DNA from 2 places in the Paenibacillus sp. FSL R5-0923 genome. Region 2 is predicted to be linked to the other one. Evidence: riboswitches for the same ligand, from Rfam matches in the RefSeq annotation. Region 2 holds a riboswitch; the other holds the start of a gene.
What was found. A riboswitch is a leader RNA that binds a small molecule or an ion and turns the genes downstream of it on or off. The one in region 2 is predicted to bind cyclic di-GMP.
Positions count from the first base shown of each region.

Region 1 (7,433 bases), on a different contig from region 2:
CGATTTCTACGGCTCCCACCTATCCTGTACAGATCGTACCCAAATTCAATATCAAGCTGCAGTAAAGCTCCATGGGGTCTTTCCGTCTTGTCGCGGGTAACCTGCATCTTCACAGGTATTAAAATTTCACCGGATCTCTCGTTGAGACAGCGCCCAAGTCGTTACGCCATTCGTGCGGGTCAGAATTTACCTGACAAGGAATTTCGCTACCTTAGGACCGTTATAGTTACGGCCGCCGTTTACTGGGGCTTCGGTTCATAGCTTCGGGTTACCCCTAACCACTCCCCTTAACCTTCCAGCACCGGGCAGGCGTCAGCCCGTATACTTCGCCTTGCGGCTTCGCACAGACCTGTGTTTTTGCTAAACAGTCGCTTGGGCCTTTTCACTGCGGCCCCCTCGTGCTATTCACACTACCGGGGCACCCCTTCTCCCGAAGTTACGGGGTCATTTTGCCGAGTTCCTTAACGAGAGTTCTTCCGCGCGCCTTAGAATTCTCTTCTCGCCTACCTGTGTCGGTTTGCGGTACGGGCACCTTCTCCTGGCTAGAGGCTTTTCTTGGCAGTGTGAGATCATGACCTTCGCTACTGTAATTTTCGCTCCCCATCACAGCCCAGCCTTAATGATGTGCGGATTTGCCTACACATCAGCCTCACTGCTTAGACGGACATATCCATCAGTCCGCGTCACTACCCTCCTGCGTCACCCCATCGCTCATAGCGGATTACGGTGGTACAGTAATTTCAAACTGTTGTCCTTCGACTACGCCTTTCGGCCTCGCCTTAGGTCCCGACTTACCCTGAGCGGACGAGCCTTCCTCAGGAAACCTTGGGCTTTCGGCGGATCAGATTCTCACTGATCTTTTCGTTACTCATACCGGCATTCTCACTTGTATGCTGTCCAGCGCTCCTTACGGTACACCTTCAACCCACATACAACGCTCCCCTACCCCAGATACATACGTATCTAGCCATAGCTTCGGTGGTGTGTTTAGCCCCGTTACATTTTCGGCGCAGAGTCACTCGACCAGTGAGCTATTACGCACTCTTTCAATGGTGGCTGCTTCTAAGCCAACATCCTGGTTGTCTGTGCAACTCCACATCCTTTCCCACTTAACACACACTTGGGGACCTTAGCTGATGGTCTGGGCTGTTTCCCTTTTGACAATGGATCTTAGCACTCACTGTCTGACTCCCGGCAATAAGTATATGGCATTCGGAGTTTGACTGAGCTTGGTAATCCTTGCGGACCCCGCACCCAATCAGTGCTCTACCTCCACTACTCTTATACCGAGGCTAGCCCTAAAGCTATTTCGGGGAGAACCAGCTATCTCCGAGTTCGATTGGAATTTCTCCGCTACCCCCACCTCATCCCCGCATTTTTCAACATGCGTGGGTTCGGGCCTCCAGTGCGTGTTACCGCACCTTCACCCTGGACAGGGGTAGATCACACGGTTTCGGGTCTACGTCCACATACTAAATCGCCCTATTCAGACTCGCTTTCGCTGCGGCTCCGTCTTCTCGACTTAACCTTGCATGTTAAACGTAACTCGCCGGTTCATTCTACAAAAGGCACGCCATCACCCATTAATAGGGCTCTGACTTTTTGTAAGCACACGGTTTCAGGTTCTATTTCACTCCCCTTCCGGGGTGCTTTTCACCTTTCCCTCACGGTACTGTTTCACTATCGGTCGCCAGGTAGTATTTAGCCTTAGCAGATGGTCCTGCTGGATTCATACGGGGTTTCACGTGCCCCGCACTACTCGGGATCCGTCTCGGAGAGAACACAGTTTAGGCTACAGGGCTTTTACCTCTATCGCGGGCCTTTCCAGACCTCTTCACCTACCATATTCCTTTGTAACTCCATGTGAGACGTCCCACAACCCCTAAGAGCAAGCTCTTAGGTTTAGGCTGTTCCGCGTTCGCTCGCCGCTACTGACGGAATCACTATTGTTTTCTCTTCCTCAGGGTACTTAGATGTTTCAGTTCCCCTGGTCTGCCTCTACATCTCCTATGTGTTCAGAGATGAGTAACTGCGAATTACCACAGCTGGGTTTCCCCATTCGGACACCCCCGGATCAAAGCTTGCTTACAGCTCCCCGAGGCAGTTTCGTTGTTCGCCACGTCCTTCGTCGGCTCCTGGCGCCTAGGCATCCTCCGTGTGCTCTTATTAGCTTAACCTTGATTTTTCCTAAAAAAAATCTCACTAATAACATTTACTTGTTTGCACAAGTTGCTAAAAGATGTTCTAAAACGCAAATTCGTTTCGGTATCCAGTTTTCAAGGATCAAGTCTTACTGAGAGCTTAAACTCTCAAAACTGAGCAACGAGTGAGTTGTGGAAGCTTAGCTTCCGATTTGAATGTCTTCATTGCAGAAGACGATTCTCCATAGAAAGGAGGTGATCCAGCCGCACCTTCCGATACGGCTACCTTGTTACGACTTCACCCCAATCATCTACCCCACCTTCGGCGGCTGGCTCCCTTGCGGGTTACCCCACCGACTTCGGGTGTTGTAAACTCTCGTGGTGTGACGGGCGGTGTGTACAAGACCCGGGAACGTATTCACCGCGGCATGCTGATCCGCGATTACTAGCAATTCCGACTTCATGCAGGCGAGTTGCAGCCTGCAATCCGAACTGAGACCGGCTTTGATGGGATTGGCTTCACCTCGCGGCTTCGCTTCCCGTTGTACCGGCCATTGTAGTACGTGTGTAGCCCAGGTCATAAGGGGCATGATGATTTGACGTCATCCCCACCTTCCTCCGGTTTGTCACCGGCAGTCACTCTAGAGTGCCCAGCCTTACCTGCTGGCAACTAAAGTTAAGGGTTGCGCTCGTTGCGGGACTTAACCCAACATCTCACGACACGAGCTGACGACAACCATGCACCACCTGTCTCCTCTGTCCCGAAGGCCGCCACTATCTCTAGTGGATTCAGAGGGATGTCAAGACCTGGTAAGGTTCTTCGCGTTGCTTCGAATTAAACCACATACTCCACTGCTTGTGCGGGTCCCCGTCAATTCCTTTGAGTTTCAGTCTTGCGACCGTACTCCCCAGGCGGAGTGCTTACTGTGTTAACTTCGGCACCAAGGGTATCGAAACCCCTAACACCTAGCACTCATCGTTTACGGCGTGGACTACCAGGGTATCTAATCCTGTTTGCTCCCCACGCTTTCGCGCCTCAGCGTCAGTTACAGCCCAGAAAGTCGCCTTCGCCACTGGTGTTCCTCCACATATCTACGCATTTCACCGCTACACGTGGAATTCCACTTTCCTCTTCTGTACTCAAGTCACCCAGTTTCCAGTGCGACCTCAGGTTGAGCCCAAGGTTTAAACACCAGACTTAAATGACCGCCTGCGCGCGCTTTACGCCCAATAATTCCGGACAACGCTTGCCCCCTACGTATTACCGCGGCTGCTGGCACGTAGTTAGCCGGGGCTTTCTTCTCAGGTACCGTCACTCCGATAGCAGTTACTCTACCGGACGTTCTTCCCTGGCAACAGAGCTTTACGATCCGAAAACCTTCATCACTCACGCGGCGTTGCTCCGTCAGACTTTCGTCCATTGCGGAAGATTCCCTACTGCTGCCTCCCGTAGGAGTCTGGGCCGTGTCTCAGTCCCAGTGTGGCCGTTCACCCTCTCAGGTCGGCTACGCATCGTCGCCTTGGTGGGCCGTTACCCCACCAACTAGCTAATGCGCCGCAGGCCCATCCCTCAGTGACAGATTGCTCCGTCTTTCATTCTTTCTTCAGGAGAAAAAAGAAATTATCCGGTATTAGCTACCGTTTCCGGTAGTTATCCCAGTCTAAGGGGCAGGTTGCCTACGTGTTACTCACCCGTCCGCCGCTAAGTCATTTTGAAAGCAAGCTTTCAAAATAACTCCGCTCGACTTGCATGTATTAGGCACGCCGCCAGCGTTCGTCCTGAGCCAGGATCAAACTCTCCAATTAGTATTGAAAAGAGCGATATGCTCATTTTGAAACATCTGACGAGAAAATTAATTCTCTAATTTTGGATTTCACTTTCGTGATTTCCTACTCACTCGTTGTTCAGTTTTCAAAGATCAAGTTCTCGTTGGCGCCGTTTAATGTCTCAGCAGCAACTCTTATAATATATCATGTTGTTCTCAGTAATGCAAGCTTTATTTTTCGAAAGCCGTTTATATAACTCTCTCAAACATTGCCTGTACGCTGTCTAACAACGCTTAACTATAATAACCTATCTATTCATAGAAAAGCAACCCCTAATAGAAAAATAAACAACTAGCTTAATAATTAAGCTGGTTGTTTATTTAATAGAGTTATGAATCTAGCGATGCAAATTAATAGTATTTTGCTGCAGTATACTTACTTGAAGCCTTAATAAAATCCGTATTCTTCTTACTCTTCGCTGACGATGCATCTACCGTTGTATCAATAGTAACCCATTTCCCATCCATCAACACTTCATTCCATGCATGGTATTGCGTAACGTAGCTAGTATTCCCCATCACCAATTTAGCAGGCACATCTACACTACGCAGCATTGCGGCAAAAAGAGAAGCATAGTCATAGCAGATTCCTTTTTTAGTATTCAAAGTGTTGTTAATGTTCGGAATGTAATCTGTTGTTACGTTATTAGCAAGAGAATAATCGTATTGTACATTAGCAACTACATAGTTATAGATTGCCTTAACTTTCTCTTCATCTGTTGTTTTGCCTTTTGTAAGCTCTTTGGCCTTAAGGATCGCTTTATCAGAAGAACTCCATTTCACATTCTGTACGGAGCCCAAATATACGGAATTCGAGTCACTCATGGTTACGTCTACTACTTCGGAATATAACGCTTTGTATTTATTGCCGGTTGTGTTCTCAAGAACAGAAACCTTATAAGTACCATTACCTTGTTGTAAAGGGAAGTCCTCAGCTTGTCCAGAAGCATATAAGTTATATGTATAGCTGCTGTTGTCTTTAGTGATCATGAGTTTGATTCTTTTATCTTTCGGAATATCATAGTTAATTCCAATAACACCTTGAGCCACTTTCGATGTAATCAACCAGCTTGCATCTACACTTGCGGCTTGAGCTGTGCTTACCGGAACCGCAGTAATCAGTACGAACAGCGCCACCATCATAAAATAAACCTTTTTCACGGATAAAACCCCTTTCGGTAGCTGGCTGCCATCCTTTCGGGAAGGCCCTTTAGCTTTGCGTCCCTACCTTTCGATAGGTTTGCCGTTATCGTATAAGCTCTATCTGTTCTAATTTCACTAGACAAATTAACAGAATCAGTCCAAGTAGAAATATGAATCTAAGATTCTTATATATTTTATAAAAACAAAAAAAGCCTCTTCATTCGGTAACTGGCTGCCATCCTTACGGGAAGGCCCTTTAGCTTTGCGTCCCTACCTTTCGATAGGTTTGCCGTTTATCGTGTTTAGCTTTTATAGTCTTATACTACCATATTTATCCTCGTAAACAAGAACAAAATTGCTAGATTTACTATTATTTTATAGTTATTTCTCTGTATTTGAATTCTCTTGTTATTTCTCGTCAACGATTAGGAAAGCTTGGCATGAACAATCAAACGATGTGTAGGATCTACTAGTGGGTCACACGTAATTAGAGTAAGAATTTTATCTTTGTTATTCCCGTCTAGAACAGACACATCACTAGGAAGTACAACAGAAATATCATAAACCTCGTAATTATAAGTCTGATCGCTAGTCTTTACCGTAATCGTATCCCCAATCACAACCTCATTCAGCCTGTTAAACAATCTGCCCGTAGTTCTAGCTCTATGTGCAGCTATTGCGGCGTTCCCTATTTCTCCTATTGGAGTTGTTTCTTTCATATGGGCCGCGGCATGCTTCATATTCGCTTTAGTAGCCCCTTCTAATACAGGCAGCTTCAGATCGATCTTATCGATCTCAATTAATGCGATAACTTTGCCACCCACTTCAATTTCCGGTTCCGGCTTTTCTGTTTCTTGCGGCTGTGCTTGTGCATCTAGAGCTGATTCCTCCGCTAGTAGCTGAGTGACCTCGGCATATCTGCTCTTCAGATCAGGTGGTGGAGTACTTTCACTGGTGCTCAGTTCAGCCGATTCTAATAGCTTATCCTGCTGCCAGTCGTTATACCATTCGTTAGCTTTTGGATAGAGCATGATAAGGATCCCCGCCAGTATGAGCACATACGAGAATTTACGCATGATTTTCACCTCCGTAGATTGTTCTACTGAACTTTAGAATACCCATTTACGACTTCCGAAGAAGTTAATGATCACCGTCACAAACGTTACTAATACCTTAGAGATCAACACTTGAATGCCTAGTTTGTCAGTCAACAGATGCATTAGCAACAGCGATATTCCGAGTACTACCAGATTCAGTACGATAAACTTCAGCAACTGCGTCTTATCAAAACCCTCTTTATTGCCACGATCACGATCCTTGAAGGTTACTTTTTTATTCAAAATAAAGCTGTTCGCTGTCCCTGCACTATAAGAAATCACCTGTGCCAACGCATATACCATCCCAAATGAGTTCAGTAATGTGAAGATTACGAAATCAATGAGGGTATTTACCAAACCTACAGCATTAAATTTGAGAAACTGTATGAAAGCAGTCCGAAAGTTCTTATCTGACATCTTTGTAATCCTTCCGGCGATCCACTTCTTCTTCGTTACGATATCCTATAGTCTCACTGACAATATACAACGGTCTATCCTTAGACTCGTCATAAATCCGTCCAATATACTCACCGATTACACCTAGCAGCATCAGAACGATACCGTTAAAGAGCAAATTGACCCCTACAATGGAAGCCCAACCTGGAACCGTCCATGAGGTGAAAAAGATTCTTTGAAACAATACGAAGAATAAATAGAGAAAACTGGAGAAGGAAAGAAAGAATCCGACATACGTAGCAATCTTAAGTGGTTTATGCGAAAAGGAAGTGATCCCATCCAGCGCAAAACGAATCATTTTCTTAAGAGGATACTTAGTTTCTCCTGCAAATCGTTCTTCCCGCTCATATTCCACCATCGTCTGCTTGAAGCCGACCCAGCTCACTAAACCTCTGACATACCGATTTTTTTCCTTGAGACCTCGCAAGACATCACATACCTTACGATCAATAAGACGAAAATCACCTGTGTCCGTGGGAATGTCTACACTTGTCATGCTGCTGAGCAATCGATAAAAGATCTTGGCCGTTACCTTTTTGAACATCGTTTCTCCACGGCGCTTCAGCCGCTTCGCATACACAACGTCATAGCCCTCTTTCCACTTCTCGATCATTTGCAAAATGACCTCCGGTGGATCTTGAAGGTCAGCGTCAATAACAACAACCGCTTGACCTTCGGCATAGTCCATGCCAGCTGTAATCGCTACCTGATGTCCGAAATTACGCGAGAAATCAATTAGCTTGACGCATTCATCCCGATCACTGATCTCC
Region 1 is NZ_JBBPAT010000001.1:42,047-49,479, forward strand. It holds rRNA gene MKX35_RS00205 (23S ribosomal RNA) at 1-2,177, opposite strand, end outside; rRNA gene MKX35_RS00210 (16S ribosomal RNA) at 2,390-3,947, opposite strand; gene MKX35_RS00215 (transglutaminase-like domain-containing protein) at 4,319-5,128, opposite strand; cyclic di-GMP riboswitch class I at 5,142-5,222, opposite strand; cyclic di-GMP riboswitch class I at 5,331-5,411, opposite strand; gene MKX35_RS00220 (class D sortase) at 5,536-6,186, opposite strand; gene MKX35_RS00225 (GtrA family protein) at 6,220-6,624, opposite strand; gene MKX35_RS00230 (glycosyltransferase family 2 protein) at 6,614-7,433, opposite strand, start outside.
Region 1: it holds a riboswitch for cyclic di-GMP, as region 2 does, so the genes downstream of both, MKX35_RS00215 (transglutaminase-like domain-containing protein) here and MKX35_RS26945 (bifunctional diguanylate cyclase/phosphodiesterase) in region 2, are expected to answer to the same signal.

Region 2 (7,433 bases):
ATGGTCTTCTTCATAGCTATCCATTACACCTCATCAAGTAAGTAATTTTTAAAGACTAGCAATACCTCTATTGTATATCATTCACGAATTTTGATGAAACCATAATCATGAATACCCAGGATTGGAGATACTGTCATGGATAGAAAGAGAAGATATCAGGCTTTATTTGATAATATTAATCAATATAACTCGGGTGAGAAGGGCATCACTAGAATTGCCTATACAAATGAAGAGCAGACATGTACGAGTGCTTTTATGCGGATGTGTAAGGCTGAAAATTTAGATATCCGGATGGATCATTGCGGGAATGTGATTGCTAGAAGGAATGGGAAGATAGAAGGGCTCCCACCCGTTGTAATGGGCTCTCACTTGGATACGGTATATCAAGGTGGGAAGTACGATGGGGTAGTAGGTGTAACGGCTGCTTTGGAAGTGATCAAACGTCTAAACGAAAAAGGGATTGAAACGGATCATCCGATCGAAATTATCTCATTTGCCTGTGAAGAATCCTCGCGTTTTGGTATTTCAACAGTAGGCAGCAAAATAATGTCAGGGTTATTTCAGAAGGAGAAATATAGATCTTTGAAGGACAAAGACGGTATTACCATGGAAAAGGCATTTTCGCTATGTGCACTGGATTATAACAGTATTGATCAGGCGAGTAGAGAGAATGAAGAATTAAAAGCGTTTTTTGAATTACATATTGAGCAAGGTCCTGTCTTAATAAACAATAATAAAAGAATTGGAATTGTGACTGGAATTGCTGCACCCGTGAGGCTTCATATTCAAATATCAGGGAAGGCATCCCACTCAGGAACGACACCTATGAATATGAGAAAAGATGCTTTTCTGGGTGCCTCAGAAATAGCACTTGAGCTTGAGAAAGCAGCCAAACTCGAACAAGAATTTGGAACGGTTGCGACGCTAGGGGTGATAGATATCTTGAATGGCGCTATGAACGTGGTTCCGGGAGAGGTAGAAATTAAAATTGATATCAGATCTACTTCAGTGGCATCCAGGCAACGTGTGTTAGACCATTTGTATCAAACAATATCCTTAGTACAAGAAAATAGACAACTTGTAATTGAGAGTACGGAAATTATTTCGGAGGAACCCGTCCTATTATCTGATGAGATCAGTCAGGTTCTAGAATCCATTTGTGAAGAGAAAGGGATATCGAGTCAACGGATGATTAGTGGGGCAGGGCATGATGCCATGAACATGAACAAACTTTGCCCAGTAGGGCTTATCTTTGTTCCTTCTATAGATGGACTTAGTCATCATCCTAATGAATATACAGACTTGGATGATATCATTATGGGGATTGATATTTTAGAAGAAGCTGTTCTTCGTTATGCGTTTGTAAGATAAACATAATTCGTGTTGAGAAGTAAGTCCCAATGTGACATATTTAAATGTTGCATTGGGCTTTAGTATCTAATTTTATAATTGTTCGCAGAATTGTTGCTTTACATTAATAAATATTATATTAAAGTTAACATTGATATTTGTGAAAATTTTCCCATGGGAAAATTGAAATTTACTACGGAAATAGGTCTTTTGGAGGCAACCTATTATTAATAGAGTATTTATGACTAATAATAGTTAAAACAGAATATTGGTAAACCTATTGAAAAGTAGGGACACAAAGCCATAGGGTCTAAATCTACATATAGATATGACAGCCGGTTGCATGCAGTTGGAGTTTCTTGATCTTATTTTTTGATGCATATGCAGCCGTTATCATTCTGATAGCGGCTTTTTTTAATTCGTTTTCTAATAAAAACGTAATAAATCGGAAAAAGGATGATAGTACATGGATCAAACACAACCACTGAGAGTATGGAGAATGATAGGCCTCGTCATAATGGCAACGTTGATATTTTGGGGGTGCTCTTACTATTTCATAAAATGTACTGCTAACTCTTATGAGCAAGAAGCGGTTGCTGCTACATCAGAAGCTACGATACATGCGAGTAGATCGATTGGAAATATGATACAGGGTGGATTAGATTCATTAGATGGAATTGCTGATTCTATTTCGGAAATCAATTATATGGATTGGGATAAGACCAAAAAATATCTGCATCACTTTGATAAAAAATATAATTTTATTCGAATTAGCATCAACAGCCCAGATGGTAAAGCTTATGCATCAGATGGGACGATGTTTGATGTATCAGATGAAGTAGGATTCCAAAAAGCTCTGCAGGGTATTAGCAGTATTTCTGATCCATTCTTAGATAAGATCTCCAATAAAGAAATTATCACGATCAATAGTCCACTTAAGTTTAAAGGTGAAGTGAAGGGTGCTTTATCTGCCAGCAAATATACACAGGATCTTTATGATGCTCTTGCAGTTTCCTTCTTTAAAGGTCATGGTTATTCTCAAATCATTGATCAAAAGGGACAAGTCATTATCAAATCGAAGAATCTCGAAGAGGATAAGTCAATTGATAACATATTCGAAAGTATAAGTATTGATTCTAGAAATAAGAAACAACTGCAAATCTTTAAAGAGAACATAACCGCAAAAAAATCTGGAGTAGGAATATTTTGGATTAACGGAGATAGCAAAATGGTTGGCTATTCTGGCATCCAGGGGGTTGAGGACTGGTATATTCTCTCCGTGATACCGAAAGATGTGATCATGGCCAAAGCGTCTCAAATGAGTCAGGCGACTTTTTTATTATGTGTAATCATGTTTGTCTTATTATTGATCATATTTGTTAACATTCTATTAAATAAGAGCAAAATTAGGAAACAGATGGAGAGGATTGCCTTTGAGGATGAGTTAACACATCTTCCTAGAACGAATAAATTTGTTATAGATGCTCAGTATTTACTTAAAGAGAAACCGAATACAAAGTTTGCTGTGTTGCAATTTGATATTGAACAATTTAAATACATAAATGAAATTGTCGGTTTTCATGAAGGAAATAGCATTTTGATTCAAGTGGCTAATAGCTTAACAGCAAACACATTAGACGAGGATGTCATTGGACGCTTAGGGGGTGATCGTTTTATTCTTTTCACTTCGTATGACAATAAGGCGGAATTATTCATCCGTATACAAGTACTTACTGAACAAATGAGCGACTATACGTTTGGAAATGAAGAAGGTTTTAGGCTAGTGATTAATTGTGGAATTTACTGTATAGATGATCGTCAGAGCGATATCCTCACATGTATTGACCGAGCAGGAATCGCTTGTAAGTCCATTAAAGGTGGATACAAGAGCTCATGCACTTTCTTTGACGAACAATTGCTATTGCAGATACACGAAGAGCAAGACATCGTAAGAAAGATGGATGCTGCCATGACAAATGGTGAATTTATAGTATATTTACAACCGAAAATGGATCTGCGAGTGAACAGTTTTCATGGCGCTGAGGCATTGGTTCGATGGAATGATCCTCAGAAGGGACTTATATCTCCTGCAGTATTTATCCCCATATTTGAGAGGAATCGCTTTATCGTGAAATTAGATTTAATGGTGTTTAAATCAGTATGTATCATGTTGAGTAAATGGATCCAGGAAGGAATCCAGCCACTTCCGATTTCAGTGAATATATCGCTTATAACCCTATATCATAATGATTTCCTGCTCCATTTGACGAATATTATTAACAGGTACCAGGTACCTGCTAGATTGATAGAGTTAGAGCTGACCGAGTCTATTGTATTCCAAAATTTAGAGTTTGTTAGAGATATTTTGTTGGAGTTGAAACGTAAAGGATTTTCCATAGCTATCGATGATTTTGGGACAGGTTATAGTTCCTTAAATGTATTGCAATATTTCCCTGCTGATGTCATTAAGTTAGACAGGGCTTTTCTGATGAGTAAGTCAAATGATGAGACAGGGAAGATAGTAATTGCCAGTATGGTCAAGCTAGCTAGGGATTTAAATATGAAAGTTGTGGCAGAGGGAGTTGAGACAGAGGCGCAAATTGATTTTTTGAAACAAATAGATTGTGAAATCGCTCAAGGTTATTATTTCGCGAAACCAATGCCAGTAGCAGAATATGAAAGCTTAATTAAAAGTACATAGGGAGTGCAAAGCATGAGGAAAATGAGAAATTGGACTATCGTAGGCAAAATTACTGTTACAAATACAATATTATTGTTGGGTGCTCTGATCATTGCGATCGTTGGTAGTGTGTATTTCAGCAATATGTATGCGAACTCTAGAAGTATGTATAAGAACGATCTTACGTCAGTTTATGCACTTGGGAAATTCGAATCTAATAATCATGAAATAGTAACCTTAACGAATAAGATGATCGTTAGTCATGATCCAAGCGAACTTCAAGAGAGTTATCAGAAAGTTGTTGAGCTTCAAGCTGAAAACAATGAAATCTTGAATAAGTATGAAGAAACACGTTCCCTCCCAAACGAAAAGGAGATTTATGCTGAAGTTTTATCATTAACGAAACAGTATAGGCAAATTCAGCTTCCAATGCTTGAACAGATGCTAAATACCCCTACATATGATCCTGCTGAAGATATCATCTCTGATCTTGAAGCGTTAAATATGAAACGAAATGAAGACCTTGGAAAATTAGTTGAAATGAACTTAGGAAGTGCCCAATATGCAGATGTTCAGAATAAGAAGCTATTTCAAAAAGGACTTACGGTCAATATCATTGTTGCTTTTCTCGTTATCCTGATTTCAATCGGTTCATATTTGTCCTTGAGAAGATATTTCTCACGAGCAGTAACCATTATCCTGAACTTTTCAGAGGCGTTTGGTCGAGGAGATCTGACTCAAAGAGCTAAGTTTGATGCTGAAGATGAATTTGGTCGAATCGTGAAGTCTCTTAATCATTCGGCAGAGCAAGTACAAACCATCGTAACTAGTGCTTCTTCCTCAGCACAAGAGTTAGGTGCACTTAGCGAAGAATTATCTGCAACAGTTGAGGAAGTAAATGCTACAATGGATCAAATTTATAATTCCTCGCAAGAGGTTGCTTCTGGAAGTGAATCTTTAAGTGCTACAACAGAAGAAGTAAATGCAACAGTACAAGAGATTATCTCCAATGCAGATCTGCTAAGTGATAAGGCGGGAGTCGCACTAAATACCTCCGAAGAAATTCTGGTACAGGCAGCTTCCGCGAAGGAAAAGGCTGTAGCATCGATTCAATATGCGACAAGTTTGTATGCTGAGAAACAGAATTCCATTATGCACGCGATCGAGGCAGGGAAAGTTGTTAATGAAGTAAGAGAGATAGCTGGGTACATTTCAGAGATTGCAGCCCAAACGAATCTATTGTCCTTGAATGCTTCCATTGAAGCAGCAAGAGCTGGGGATGAGGGAAGAGGATTCGCTGTAGTTGCTAATGAAGTACGCAAACTTGCTCTACAGTCGGAGGAGTCGGTGGGGAAGATTCAGAAAATGACACTGCTAGTGGAAGATGCTTTTGAGAATGTGTCCTTTCAATCACAAGCGCTGCTGGATTTTATCGATTCGACGGTGATAAGTGATTATGAGAGTTTCGAGCAAGTAAGTATGCAATATAAAAATGATGCCGATATGTTTCATGAGATCACAGGTGAAATGGTATCTTCAATGCACGGACTGAAGCTATCAATGGCAGAGGTAGATCAAGCGATGACGAATGTTGCCGCAGTATCTCAACAGTCTGCGGACAATGTAAGTGGCATTCGAAATCACATTTCAGATACATTACAAGCGTTTGAAGATGTGGCTGCTTCTTCTGAGCACCAGGCGAATATTGCGGAAATGATGAATGAGACGGTTGGTAAATTTGTGATCGAGTAAGCACCAAAACAAAACAGCCTTGTTCAGGATATCTATTTACATACTGAACAAGGCTGTTATCTTTTATAGTGTTTTGTTGACAACAACAAAGGAGTGTGTTAAATTTATCTTAAGTTAAAGATAATTAATGTAAAGATAATTTGTGAGATACATGTAATCGAATGTTGGAAAGATATTTTTTTTGGTAGATATCTTAACATTAAGATAATTCAATTAATCTTTCTTGATCTAGGGAATTATATTACAAAATCAAACTAAACTTTAGGAGTGTATAATCATGAGAAATTTAAAAGGGATTCACCACGTAACAGCCATCACAAGCAGCGCAGAGAAAAACTACGAGTTCTTCACTTACGTATTGGGAATGCGTCTAGTGAAGAAAACCGTCAATCAAGACGATATCCAAACGTATCACTTGTTTTTTGCAGATGATAAGGGCAGTGCCGGAACGGATATGACGTTCTTTGACTTCCCTAACATACCTAAAGGTGTTCACGGAACCAATGAGATCGCCAAGACATCCTTCCGAGTACCAACGGATGCTGCATTAGACTACTGGGTAAAACGTTTTGATCGCCTGGATGTGAAGCATACCGGAATTAAAGAGCAGTTTGGCAAAAAGACTTTATCCTTCGTAGATTTTGATGATCAACAATATCAACTTATCTCCGATGAATTTAATGAAGGGGTCGCATCAGGTACACCATGGCAAAAAGGACCGATTCCTTTAGAGTTTGCGATCACTGGTTTGGGACCGATCTTTGTACGTATAGCTGACTTCAGCTATTTTAAAGAAATGTTGGAAAGAGTCATGCTGTTTAATGAAATCGCTCAGGATGATGTTTATCATTTGTTTGAAGTCGGCGAAGGCGGAAACGGGGCGCAAATTATTGTTGAGCATAACGAGGACTTACCGAATTCGCGTCAAGGCTTTGGTACGGTTCACCATGCGGCTTTCCGAGTAGAAGATCGGGCCATGCTGGATGAGTGGACTAAGCATTTTGAAGACTTTGGGTTCCGTACCTCAGGTTATGTGGATCGTCATTTCTTCGAGTCGCTGTATACACGAGTTGCTCCACAAATCCTGTTTGAGCTTGCAACAGATGGACCTGGATTTATGGGAGACGAGGAATATGAAACGGTTGGAGAAAAGCTTTCATTGCCACCATTCTTGGAACCTAAACGTGAGCAAATTGAGAAGTTAGTACGCCCTATTGATACCGTTAGAAGCACGATCGATTTCGTGAAAGAGTGAAGAAGGAGCTGGGGAGATTGATTTCGATTGATCCGAAGCAAAATAGTGAGCGGGAAAATTATAAGTTATTAATTGGTACTGTTATTCCTAGGCCCATTGCTTTTGTCACTACTCAATCAGAAGATGGCATTTTGAATGGTGCGCCGTTTAGCTATTTTAATATCGTCTCGTCTAATCCTCCGATGGTTTCACTGTCTATTCAAAGACCAGCGGGGCGATTAAAAGATACAGCCCGTAATATCTATAACAATCATCAGTTTGTTGTGCATATTGTAGATGATGAGAATGTTGGGAAAATCAATCAAACCGCTGCCTCATTGCCAAGAGCAGAAAGTGAAATTGAGCTAGCGAATCTTACACCGGTCCCAAGTAAAAATGTAGCTGTACCTGGAGTAT
Region 2 is NZ_JBBPAT010000002.1:439,411-446,843, forward strand. It holds gene MKX35_RS26935 (alpha/beta hydrolase) at 1-14, opposite strand, end outside; gene MKX35_RS26940 (M20 family metallo-hydrolase) at 136-1,371, shown strand; cyclic di-GMP riboswitch class I at 1,611-1,697, shown strand; gene MKX35_RS26945 (bifunctional diguanylate cyclase/phosphodiesterase) at 1,817-4,051, shown strand; gene MKX35_RS26950 (methyl-accepting chemotaxis protein) at 4,064-5,782, shown strand; gene MKX35_RS26955 (ring-cleaving dioxygenase) at 6,060-7,037, shown strand; gene MKX35_RS26960 (flavin reductase family protein) at 7,055-7,433, shown strand, end outside.